Regions from separate parts of the Kitasatospora sp. NPDC096140 genome, predicted to be linked through region 1. Evidence: riboswitches for the same ligand, from Rfam matches in the RefSeq annotation. Region 1 holds a riboswitch; each other region holds the start of a gene.
What was found. A riboswitch is a leader RNA that binds a small molecule or an ion and turns the genes downstream of it on or off. The one in region 1 is predicted to bind S-adenosylmethionine.
Positions count from the first base shown of each region.

Region 2: it holds a riboswitch for S-adenosylmethionine, as region 1 does, so the genes downstream of both, ABT048_RS18925 (aminotransferase class V-fold PLP-dependent enzyme) here and thrC (threonine synthase) in region 1, are expected to answer to the same signal.
Region 3: it holds a riboswitch for S-adenosylmethionine, as region 1 does, so the genes downstream of both, ABT048_RS37085 (IclR family transcriptional regulator) here and thrC (threonine synthase) in region 1, are expected to answer to the same signal.

Region 1 covers NZ_JBEOUW010000041.1:74,284-78,229, forward strand. Annotated here, with positions in the region: gene ABT048_RS32595 (ubiquitin-like small modifier protein 1) at 197-475, opposite strand; gene thrC (threonine synthase) at 544-1,824, opposite strand; SAM riboswitch class I at 1,841-1,976, opposite strand; gene ABT048_RS32605 (glucosyl-3-phosphoglycerate synthase) at 2,124-3,152, shown strand; gene ABT048_RS32610 (alpha,alpha-trehalose-phosphate synthase (UDP-forming)) at 3,191-3,946, shown strand, end outside.
Region 2 covers NZ_JBEOUW010000016.1:123,761-127,706, forward strand. Annotated here, with positions in the region: gene ABT048_RS18915 (rhomboid family intramembrane serine protease) at 1-429, shown strand, start outside; gene ABT048_RS18920 (Lrp/AsnC family transcriptional regulator) at 471-752, shown strand; gene ABT048_RS18925 (aminotransferase class V-fold PLP-dependent enzyme) at 791-2,161, opposite strand; SAM riboswitch class IV at 2,213-2,331, opposite strand; gene trpD (anthranilate phosphoribosyltransferase) at 2,441-3,517, opposite strand; gene ABT048_RS18935 (response regulator) at 3,637-3,946, opposite strand, start outside.
Region 3 covers NZ_JBEOUW010000057.1:26,357-30,302, reverse strand. Annotated here, with positions in the region: gene ABT048_RS37095 (sulfatase family protein) at 1-710, shown strand, start outside; gene ABT048_RS37090 (DUF7144 family membrane protein) at 960-1,388, shown strand; SAM riboswitch class I at 1,546-1,688, shown strand; gene ABT048_RS37085 (IclR family transcriptional regulator) at 1,889-2,602, shown strand; gene ABT048_RS37080 (LPXTG cell wall anchor domain-containing protein) at 2,933-3,709, shown strand; gene ABT048_RS37075 (hypothetical protein) at 3,821-3,946, shown strand, end outside.

The DNA.
Region 1 (3,946 bases):
CACGGCCCGGTCCCATCGGCCGGGCCCTGCCCGGCGGAACGCCGCGAACGGCCGAGAGGGAACCCCTGTTCCCAACCGAGCGACACTCTACTCCGACTCGACCCGGAAATATTCCCGCCGGAATGCAACCGGCCGCCCGTACATACGGAGAGCGGAATTCCGTACGTACGGGCGGCCGAATGGCGCGCGGGACGGCTCAGCAGCCGCCGGCCACCGCCGGAATGATCGAGACGCCGGCGCCGTCCTCGATCTCGGTCGCCAGGCCCTCGGCGAAGCGCACGTCGTCGTCGTTCACGTAGACGTTGACGAAACGGCGCAGCTTGCCGGTGTCGTCCAGGATGCGGGCGGAGATGCCCGCGTGGTTCTTCTCCAGGTCGGCGATGACCTCGCCCAGGGTGGCGCCCTCGGCGGTCACCTCGGCGGCGCCGCCGGTGTAGGTGCGCAGGATGGTGGGGATGCGGACGTTGGCGCTCATGACTCTCCTTGCGGGGGTGCGGCCCTGCGGGGCAGCGGTCGGGGCGGGCACGGGGCCGGCGGCGTGGTTCAGGCGGACGCGAGGCCGGCGGCGCGGAACGCGTCCAGCGTCGGGCGGATGACGGCGCTCATCCCGGCGTCGGACACGGCGTCCAGGGTCTTCAGGCCGTCGCCGGTGTTGATCGCGACGGTCTCCTTGGCCGGGTCCAGCTGCCCGGTCTCGACCAGCTTCTTCAGCACGCCGACGGTCACCCCGCCCGCGGTCTCGGCGAAGATGCCCTCGGTCCGCGCCAGCAGCCGGATCGCCGCCACGACCTCGGCGTCCGTGACGTCCTCCACCGCGCCGCCCGTGCGGCGGGCGATGTCCAGCACGTACGGGCCGTCGGCCGGGTTGCCGATCGCCAGCGACTTGGCGATGGTGTCCGGCTTGACCGGCTTGATCACGTCCCGGCCGGCCTTGAAGGCGGCCGACACCGGGGAGCAGCCCTCGGCCTGGGCGCCGAAGACCCGGTACGGCCGGTCCTCGACCAGGCCGAGCTTGATCAGCTCCTGCAGCCCCTTGTCGATCTTCGTCAGCTGGGAGCCCGAGGCGATCGGGATCACGATCTGCTCCGGCAGCCGCCAGCCGAGCTGCTCGCAGATCTCGTACGCCAGCGTCTTGGAGCCCTCGCCGTAGTACGGCCGCAGGTTGACGTTGACGAAGCCCCAGCCCTCGCCGGCCGGGTCCCCGATCAGCTCCGAGCAGAAGCGGTTCACGTCGTCGTAGTTGCCCTCGATGCCGACCAGCTCGCCGCCGTACACCCCGGCCATGACGACCTTGCCCTGCTCCAGGTCGTGCGGGATGAACACGCAGGACCGGAAGCCGGCCCGGGCGGCCGCCGCGCCCACCGCACCGGCCAGGTTGCCGGTGGAGGAGCAGGACAGCGTCGTGTAGCCGAACGCCCGCGCCGCCTCGATGGCGCAGGCCACCACGCGGTCCTTGAACGAGTGCGTCGGGTTCCCGGAGTCGTCCTTGATGTGCAGCTGCGCGGTGAAGCCGAGCTCGCGGCCCAGGTTGTCCGCCTTCACCAGCGGGGTCCAGCCCGGGTTCAGGTTGGGCTTGGACGCCACGTCGGCCGGCACCGGCAGCAGCGGCGCGTACCGCCAGACCGAAGTCGGGCCGGCCTCGATCCGCTTGCGCAGCTCCTCGGCGCCCTCGCTGCCGAACTCGTAGGCGATCTCCAGCGGGCCGAAGCACTCCAGGCACGCGAAGCTGGGACCGAGCGGGAAGCGGGTTCCGCACTCCCGACAGGACAGGGCGGCGGCGGGGCCGAGGTCCACGGAAACGGGTGCGGCAGTGTCGATAGCCATGACGGCGAGGCCTCTCTCCTCATCTTCCCCGCAGCGCGGACGCGCCACAGGCCGGAATTGGCACCTGTCCCGCCGGGGCCTGTCGTCGACAGCCGCGCGAGAAGGTTGCCGGGACGTCAACGGGCCGTTCCCTCAGTCCCTCTGGATGAGCTTGTGAAATTGTGGTGGTGCTCGACGGCGACCCCGGCGTGCATGGGTCCTACCGCTGTACGAAGACTGTATCCGAAGGCGCCAATCCTGAACGGGACCGTCCGCCACGCGAGATGACCCGTCCCACCCGACCCGCCGAGGAGACTTCCGTGCCCGCCGAACCGACTCCCGAGCTCCTCCCGCAGGCGGCGTCCTGGCTGCGCCGCCGCTCCTGGAGCGCGGCCGACCGGCCGGTCGACACCCTCCTCGCGGCCAAGGAACGCACCGGCCGCACGATCAGCGTCGTCCTCCCCGCCCTGGACGAGGAGGCCACCGTCGGCGACATCGTCCGCACCGTCCGCCGCGAGCTGATGGAACGCCTCCCGCTGGTCGACGAACTCGTCGTGGTCGACTCCGGCTCCACCGACGCCACGGCCGAGGCCGCCGCCGAGGCCGGCGCCCGGGTGGAGCACCGCGACGCCATCCTGCCCCGGCTGCCCGCCGCCCCCGGCAAGGGCGAGGTGCTCTGGCGCTCGCTGCTGGTCACCCGCGGCGACATCGTCTGCTTCGTGGACGCCGACCTGCGCGAGTTCGACCCGGCCTTCGTCTCCGGCATCGTCGGGCCGCTGCTGACCGACGAGTCCATCCAGCTGGTCAAGGCCATGTACGACCGCCCCCTCGAAGTCGCACTGAGCGGCTCCGCCGCGGGGGACCGCGCCGCCGTCCTCCCGGCCGGCGGCGGCCGGGTCACCGAACTCGTCGCCCGCCCCCTCCTCAACCTGCACTGGCCGGAACTCGCCGGTTTCGTCCAACCCCTCGGCGGCGAGTACGCGGCCCGCCGCTCACTGCTCGAACGGCTGCCCTTCCCCACCGGCTACGGCGTCGAACTCGGCCTGCTCGTCGACGCGTTGGAGCTGGTCGGCCTGGACGCCCTGGCCCAGGTGGACGTCGGCGTCCGGCACCACCGCCACCAGGACGGCCAGGCCCTCGGCCGGATGGCCGCCACCATCTACCGCACCGCGCTCGAACGCCTCGACCGCGCCCACCGGCTCAAGGCCTCCGCCGACCTGGTCCGCCCGGAGCTCACCCAGTTCGCCCGCGACCCGGAGACCCGTGCCTTCCTCGCCCACACCCACCCGGTGACCGCCCTGGAACGCCCCCCGATGCACACCGTCCCCGAATACGCCACCCACCGATGACGGGTTTGCCACGCCGGGCGCCCGGCAACATGCCAACCATGGGCGATCTCACGACCGAACGTTCGAGTGCGACCGGCACCGCCCCCGTCCTGGTGGCCTCCAACCGGGGACCGGTGTCGTTCAGCACCGCCGACGACGGCACGCTGACCCTGCGGCGCGGCGGCGGGGGCCTGGTCTCCGGCCTCTCCGCCATCGACGACCCGAACGCCGTCTGGGTCTGCGCGGCCCTCGGCGCCGCGGACCGCAGAGCCGCCGCGGAAGCCCCCGACGGCCGCCTCGACCTGGCCGGCCACAACGTCGGCGGGCAGGCCGTCCGAATGCTGGACATCGACCCCGAGACCTTCGCCCGCGCCTACAACGGCGTCGCCAACTCCACCCTCTGGTTCGTCCACCACCTGCTCTACGCGACCCCCACCGCCCCCGCCTTCGACGCCGACTTCCGCACCGAATGGGCCGCCTACCGGGCCTACAACGCGGCCTTCGCCGAGGCGCTGGCCACCGAGGCCGCCCCGAACGCCGCCGTCCTCGTCCAGGACTACCACCTGTCCCTGGCCCCGGCGCTGCTCCGCGCCGCCCGCCCCGACCTGCGGATCGGCCACTTCTCGCACACCCCCTGGGCCCCGCCCGAGTACTACCGGATGCTCCCCGACGACGTCGCCCGCGCCGTCCTCACCGGCATCCTCGGCGCCGACCGGGCCGGCTTCCTCACCGAACGCTGGGCCCGCGCCTTCGCCGCCTGCTGCGCGGACCTCCTCGGCGCCGACGTCGACCACGAGGCGCTCACCGTCACCCTC
Region 2 (3,946 bases), on a different contig from region 1:
CTGCTGGGCAACCTGCTCTTCCTGCACGTCTTCGGCCCCACCGTCGAGCGGCGGCTGGGCCGGGCCCGGTACGCCGTCTTCTACCTGGCCGCCGGCAGCCTGGCCACGTACGGCTTCGCGCTCGCGGAGGCGCACTCGCCGGACTGCACGCGGGTGCTCATCGGAGCCTCCGGCGCGATCTCCGCCGTCCTGGGCGCCTACCTGCGCTTCCACCCGCGCGCCCGGGTGACCACCCTCGTCCCGCTGCTGTTCTTCCTGCCGCTGCGCTTCCCGGCCTGGCTGGTGCTCGGCCTCTGGTTCGCGCTGCAGTGGTGGTCGGTGCACTCGGCGGGCCCGGGGGTGGCCTACCTGGTCCACGTGATCGGTTTCTCGGCCGGCTTCCTCTACACCTGCACGGTGGTCCGCCACCCCCCGAGACGGCCCGGCTGACGCCCGATACGCTGGCGGCACCCCACAAAGGAGCGCGAACAGTGATCACCGCCATCGTCCTGATCAAGACCAGTGTCGACCGCATCCCGGAGATCGCCGAGGCCATCGCTTCCATCGAGGGCGTCAGCGAGGTGTACTCGGTGACCGGTGGATACGACCTGGTGGCGATGGTCCGGGTGCGCCGCCACGACGACCTGGCCGAGGTCATCCCGGGCCGGCTCAACAAGGTCCCCGGCGTGGCCCACACCGAGACCCAGATCGCCTTCCGCACCTACTCCCAGCACGACCTGGAGGCGGCCTTCGCCCTCGGCCTGGACGAGTAGCGGGGCCCCCGGGCTCAGCCCTCCCGACGCGCGCGGGCTCAGCCCTCCCGGCGGGTGTCCGCGACGCAACGCCCGCCCTCGTTGCGGTAGTTCCACGCCGCGCCGTCCGTGACCAGCTCGCGGACGGCGGTGAGGAAGCGGTCGATGTGCTCGTCCGGGGTCCCGGCGCCGAAGCTGACCCGGATGGCGTTCAGGCTGCGCTCGCCCGGCAGCGAGGGGTCCGGAGCGCCGCAGCTGGACTCGACGGCGGTGGCCTCGTCGTCCAGCAGGGTGCGCACCAGCGGGTGGGCGCAGAAGAGGCCGTCGCGCACCCCGATGCCGTACTCGGCGGACAGTGCGGCCGAGAAGTGCGAGCTGTTCCAGCCCCGGACGACGAAGGACAGCACGCCCACCCGGGCCGAGCCGGCGCCGAACAGGTTCAGCACCTTGACCTGCGGGACCTCCGCCAGCCCGGCGGTCAGCCGGTCGACCAGCTGCCGCTCACGGACCTCCAGGGCGTCGAAGCCGGCCTCGCCCAGGGCGCGGCAGGCCGAGGCGATCGCGTAGGCGCCGATGACGTTCGGCGAGCCGGCCTCGTGCCGGGCCGGGCCGGTCTGCCACTGCACGGCCACCGAGCCGTCCGTCTCCCGGGCCACCGTGCGGGTCGCCCCGCCGCCGGCCAGGTACGGCTCGGCCGCGTCCAGCCAGTCCGCCCGGCCGGCCAGCACCCCGGCGCCGAACGGCGCGTAGATCTTGTGGCCGGAGAAGGCGATCCAGTCGACGTCCAGCTCGCGCACCGAGACCCGGTGGTGCGGGGCCAGCTGGGCCGCGTCCAGCACCACCCGGGCGCCGTGCCGGTGCGCCGTCCCGGTCAGCTCGGCGACCGGCCACAGCTCGCCGGTCACGTTGGAGGCGCCGGTGACGCAGAGCAGCTTGGGGCCCTCGGGCGCCTCGGCGAGCGCGGCGTCCAGGGCGGCCACCGCCTCGGCCCGGGAGCGCGGCGCGCGCAGGTAGGTCACGTCCAGTCCGGCGTGCGCCCAGGGCAGCAGCGAGGCGTGGTGCTCGGTCTCGAAGGCGAACACCCGGGTGCCGGCCGGCACGGCGGCGGCCAGCAGGTTGAGCGAGTCGGTGGTGGCCCGGGTGAAGACGACCTGGTCGCCCTCGCGCAGGTCGAGGAACTCGGCGACGGTGCGGCGGCTCTGCTCGAAGAGGTCGGTGGACAGCTGCGAGAGGTACCCGGCGCCGCGGTGCACGCTGCCGTAGTACGGCGCGTAGGCCGCGACGTCGTCCCAGACCCGCTGCAGTGCCGGCGCGCTGGCCGCGTAGTCGAGCGCCGCGTAGCCGACCTTCTCACCGCTGGCGAGCGGGACCTGGACGTCGGAGCCGAGCACGGCGAGCGGGGCGGTGGTCTCGGTGGCGAGAGAGGACATGAGGATGCACTCCTTCAGGGGCCTGGGACCCCGGGAGTGCCACTCGTCGGGTGTCCGCGCTTGTCGCACGGACGGTTTGCCGTGGCGACCCGGTCCTCACCCAGGGCACCCCGCCACGGACGGAGGGTTGCCGGACAGCAAGCTGGGGCTTGACGCTGTCACTCATGACCTGGCGCCGACTCTAGGGTCGCGTCCGGCGGGCGGTCAAACGGGCATCCACCATCCGGACAGCCGGGGAGCCCGCGCCGGCGTTTCCGGCACGGGCTCCCAACCACCGCTTCAGCTACGGCTGGTGGCCTCCGACCAGCGCCGCAGCAGCTCCTGTGCGACGCCGGAGTCGATGGCCTCCGCCGCCCGCGCCATGCCCGCCGCGAGCTGCTCGGCCAGCGGCGCGTCGCCCAGGTCGAGCGCGACCAGCGCCGCCGCCGTGTTCAGCAGGACGGCGTCCCGCACCGGCCCGCGCTCGCCCGCCAGCAGACGGCGCGCGACCTCCGCGTTGTACGCCGGGTCCCCGCCGCGCAGCGACTCGATGCCGACCAGCTCGATGCCGACCTCCCGCGGGTCGAAGGAGGTCTCGGTGACCACCCCGTCGCGCACCACCCACACCCGTGAGGTGGTGGTGATGGTCAGTTCGTCCAGCCCGTCGTCGCCGCGGAAGACCAGCGCCGTCGAGCCGCGCCGGGCGAGCACCCCGGCGATCAGCCCGGACAGCCGGGTGTCGAAGCAGCCGATGGCGTGGGAGGTGACCTTGGCCGGGTTGGTCAGCGGGCCGAGGATGTTGAAGGCGGTCGGCACCCCGAGGTCGCGCCGCGCGGTGGCGGCGTGCCGCATCGAGGGGTGGAACTTCGCCGCGAAGCAGAAGGTGAGGCCGACCTCCTCGGCCACCTCGGCGACCCGCCGGGCGGAGAGGTCCAGCGCCACCCCGAGCTTCTCCAGCACGTCCGAGGACCCGGTGGAGGAGGAGGCGGCCCGGTTGCCGTGCTTGACCACCTTGGCACCGGCCGCCGCCGCGACGATCGCCGACATCGTGGAGATGTTGACGGTCTTCGCCCGGTCGCCGCCGGTGCCGACGATGTCCACCGCCGGGCCGGCGATGTCCAGCGGCTCGGCGTGCGCGTACATCGCGTCGACCAGACCGGTGACCTCGTCGACCGTCTCGCCCTTGGACCGCAGCGCGATCATGAAGCCGGCCACCTGGGCGGGGGAGGCCTCGCCGCTCATGATCCGGTCCATCGCCCACGCGGTGGACGAGCGGTCGAGGTCCTCCCCCTTCAACAGGGCCGTCAGGAGATCCGGCCAGGAGCGGACCACCTGCGCGGGGTCGCTACCGCCGTTCGCAGGGTTCACGTTCACCATGGCTGACTCCAGCTGTCGTCTGTCCCCCCGCTCCGGGGGGCGTCCGTACGGATGGAGCCAGCCTATCGAGCGGCAGGGCCCCCAGGGCCCCGTCTTCTCTAGTACTGAGACACCGCCGCTCAGCGGGCGGCCGGCGCCCGCTTGGCCAGCCGGGCCCGCAGCAGCGTGGCGACCGCCTCGGCCAGCGCCACCGGGTCCACCGGGTGGGAGATCGCGGCGTCGGCCCGGCTCCAGGCGGCGAGCCAGGAGTCCTGCGGCCGGCCGATCAGCACCAGCACCGGCGGGCAGCCGTAGATCTCGTCCTTCAGCTGGCGCCCGAGCCCCAGCCCGCCGGCCGGGACCGCCTCGCCGTCCAGCACGCAGAGGTCCACGCCGCCCTTCTCCAGCGCCTTGAGCACCGCCGGGGTGGTCGCGCACTCCAGGTAGGAC
Region 3 (3,946 bases), on a different contig from region 1:
CCGGCTCCCACGGCCTGCGCCAGAAGGGCAACCTGCTCTACGACGAGAACTTTCACGTCCCGTTCGTGCTGTGCCACCCGGACGCGCCCGGCGGCGGCCGCACCGACGCGCTCGCCTCCGCGGTCGACATCGCGCCCACCCTGCTGGAGTTCGCGGGCCTGGACCGGGCGGCCGCCGCCTCCCGCTTCCCCGACCTGCACGGTCACTCCTTGTCACCGGTGCTGGAGGGCGGGGAGGTCCGCGAGGGCGTGCTCACCGCCGTCGAGTCGATCACCGCCCTGGACGCCGGGTTCTGGTTCGAGTTCGCCGACCCGCAGGCCCAGCAGCGCATCCAGTCGGGGGAACTGCGCCCGGACTGGGACAAGCGCGGCTTCCTGCGCGGCTACCTCGACCGGCGGTACAGCTTCGGGCGCTACTTCTCCCCGCTCCGGCCCAATCGCCCGACCAGCCCCGAGGCGCTGTACGCGCAGAACGACGTGGTGCTCTACGACCGGGAGGAGGACCCCGGCGAGGTGCGCAACCTCGCGGCCGATCCGGCCCACCGCGACCTCGTCGCCCGGTACAGCGCCCGGCTGGAGGACCTCATCACCGCGGAGGTCGGCGCCGACACCCGCGCGTGGGTCACCGAACGCCCCCGGCTGCTCGGCTGGCCCACCTGGCACGGCGACACCGACCGTCCCGTGCCCGCCGGCGCCGCGGCCCGCGGGTGAACCCGTGGCCGACCTCGTGGCCGGACCGGTGGCCGACGTCGTGGCCGACCCCACGGACGCGGCGTCACGGTCCGTGACCTCGTCGCGGTCCGCGCACGACAGGACGGGAGTCCGGCCCTACCGTGAACGTAGGACTTCTGTTCCCTTCCAGGCGGTCGTCATGCGAGCAGCCGGGCCCCACCGCCCGGCTGCCCGCCCCTCCCGTCTCCCGCTCCCCGAGAGGCGGTTGCCACCGAAGGAGTCAATGTCATGACCAGCAGTGTTGCCGGGGCCGGCCCCAGCACCCACGCCCCCGAACCCCGTCCCTTCGCGACCGGGTGGACCATCTTCGCCGGGGTCATGATGATCGCCGGCGGCATCATGGCGGTGTTCCAGGGGATCGCCGCCATCACCAAGGACAGCCTGATCGTCGTCACCCGGCACTACGTCTACTCGATGAACACCGAAGGCTGGGGCTGGATCCACGTCATCGTCGGGGTCGTCCTGGTGCTGGCGGGCGTGGCGCTGTTCAGCGGTGCTCCCTGGGCCCGGGTCGTCGGTGTCGCCGTCGCCGGCCTGAGCATGATCGCCAACTTCCTGTGGCTGCCCTACTACCCGCTCTGGGCCATCGTCCTGATCGCGCTCGACGCCTTCGTCATCTGGGCGCTGTGCGTCGGCACCACGAAGAAGGCGAGCTGACCACCCGACGGGCCGACGGCCCGTAGGAACCCCCGGGCCGGCCACCACCGCGTGGCCGGCCCGATCGCGTCCGGGGGAGGGGAGTGGAGGGCGAGCGGAGGGCGAGTGGAGGGGGAGGCTTGGCGGGCGGCCCGGGGCATCTTGTATCGTTCCTCGCGAATCATCCAGAGGGGTGGAGGGACCGGCCCTACGAAGCCCCGGCAACTCCCCGTTCGACCCGGCGTCCGAAGTACGCGCCGTGCCGTGCGGGGGCAGTGCCAACTCCGGCCTGTCGCCACTGTGGCGCGGGAAAGATGAGGAGACACGGTGCTCTCTGTGCTGTCCTTCGCCCGGGCGCTTCCCGCCCCGGCCCTTCCGCGTACCCGTCTCGTGCCCGGCGCAGGCAATCGGCCGACTTCTCCGGCCCGTCCTCGCTGACCACCCCCCCGGCTCCCCGTCCGGGAGCCCCCGTGAGCGAAGCCCACCCGCCGCTCACGGGATTCGAGACGGAGTACCCATCCATGGACAACACGAGCGGCGTCGGCGTGCTCGACAAGGTCACCTCGATCCTCGGCACCCTGGAGGCAGGTCCCGCCACCCTGGCCGGACTCGTCACCGCCACCGGCCTGGCCCGGCCCACCGCCCACCGGCTCGCCGTGGCACTCGAACACCACCGGCTGGTCACCAGGGACATGCAGGGCCGGTTCATCCTCGGCCCCCGGCTCACCGAGCTCTCGGCGGCCGCCGGGGAGGACCGACTGCTGGCCGCAGCCGGCTCCGTCCTCGCCCACCTGCGCGACGTGACCGGCGAGAGCGCCCAGCTCTACCGCCGCCAGGGCGAGATCCGGATCTGCGTGGCCGCCGCCGAGCGCCTCTCCGGCCTGCGCGACACCGTACCGGTGGGGGGCACCCTCCCGATGAAGGTCGGTGCGGCCGCCCAGGTCCTGCTCGCCTGGGAGGAGCCCGAGCGGCTGCACCGCGGGCTGCAGGGCGCCCGCTTCACCGCCACCGCGCTGAGCGGGGTCCGGCGGCGCGGCTGGGCCCAGTCCATCGGCGAGCGTGAACTCGGGGTCGCCTCCGTGTCCGCGCCCGTCCGCGGCCCGTCCAACCGGGTGGTGGCCGCGGTGTCGGTCTCCGGCCCGATCGAGCGGCTCACCCGGCACCCTGGAGCCCAGCTCTCCCAGGCGGTCGTCGAGGCGGCCCACCGGCTCACCGAGGCCCTGCGCCACACCTGACCGGTTCACCGGGCCGCGCCTGCCCGGCTTCGCGCCGTTCGGCTTCGCGCTGCCCGGCTTCGCCCCGTCCGGCCTCGCGCTGCCCGGACGCGCGGTCCTCTGGCGCGGGCCGGGAGGAGGCGGCGGCCGGCGACACCGGGAACGGGGTGAACCGAACACGGCACGCCATCCGTGCAGGGGTCGGGGGCCGCGTTGCACCGCCGTCACCCGCCGCCGCCACGGCGGCCGGCGGCGGTCCGGGCTCGCCGCCTCGCGCGCTCCCCCGATCTCCCCCCCGGGGCGCGCGCGAGGCGTTCCCTGCTCCACGAACTCCACAGGAGAGAAGCACAGATGAAGCACGTACGCCGGGCGGCCGTGGTCACCGGGGGCGCGGTCGCCGCCCTCGCACTGGCGGGCACCGGGACCGCCTTCGCCTGGAAGCCGAGCGACGCCTCGCTGGAGGTCGGCTGCCGGGCGGACGCCGGCCACGTCGAGCTCGTCCTCGGCAACCGCTACAAGGCCGCCGGCGACTACACCCTGAGCCTGGTCGGCGGCTCCGAGGAGTACCACGGCCGCATCGACGCCAACGCCACCGTCAAGCTGACCGTCAGCTACTCGGGCAAGGGCGACACCTGGCGCTACACCCTGGCGGACACCCACGTGGACAAGAAGGTCGCGGACGTTCCGCTGTGCCCGTCCGCCACCCCGACGCCGACCGGCACCCCGACCACCACCCCCTCCGTTCCGGCGACCCCGGTCCCGACCCCGACCAAGTCGGTCCCGGCCTCGCCGAGCGCCACGCCGTCGGCCACCACCCCGGCCCCGACCGGCACCCCGACCACCACCCCCTCCGTCCCGGCGACCCCGGTCCCGACCCCGATCAAGTCGGTCCCGGCCTCGCCGAGCGCCACGCCGTCGGCCACCACCCCGGCCCCGACCGGCACCCCGACCACCACCCCGTCGGCCACGCCGTCCGCCATGCCCAGCGCGACCGGCACCGCCCCGGCGCTGGCCCAGACCGGTGGCGGGGACAACACCCCGCTCGCCCTGGCCGGCGGCGCCGTGCTGGCCGCCGGTGCGGGCCTGGTGTTCGCCGCCCGCAAGGTCGCGGCCAAGCGCCGCGCCTGACCGAGCACCGATCGGGGCGATCGCGGCGCCGGGGTCCGGGAACACCGGACCTCGGGGCCCCACGGCATTTGACGGCCTGTGCCGCCGGGCCGTCCACGGAAGGGGAGTGAGATGTTCGTCGATGGATCCTGGCGGATCACGGTGACCGGCAAGGACGCCGACTTCGACCAGCGGGCGGTGGTGATCACCCCGTACGGCACCCTGGTGCTGGCCGGCCGGGTGGGGGAGTCGCTCGTG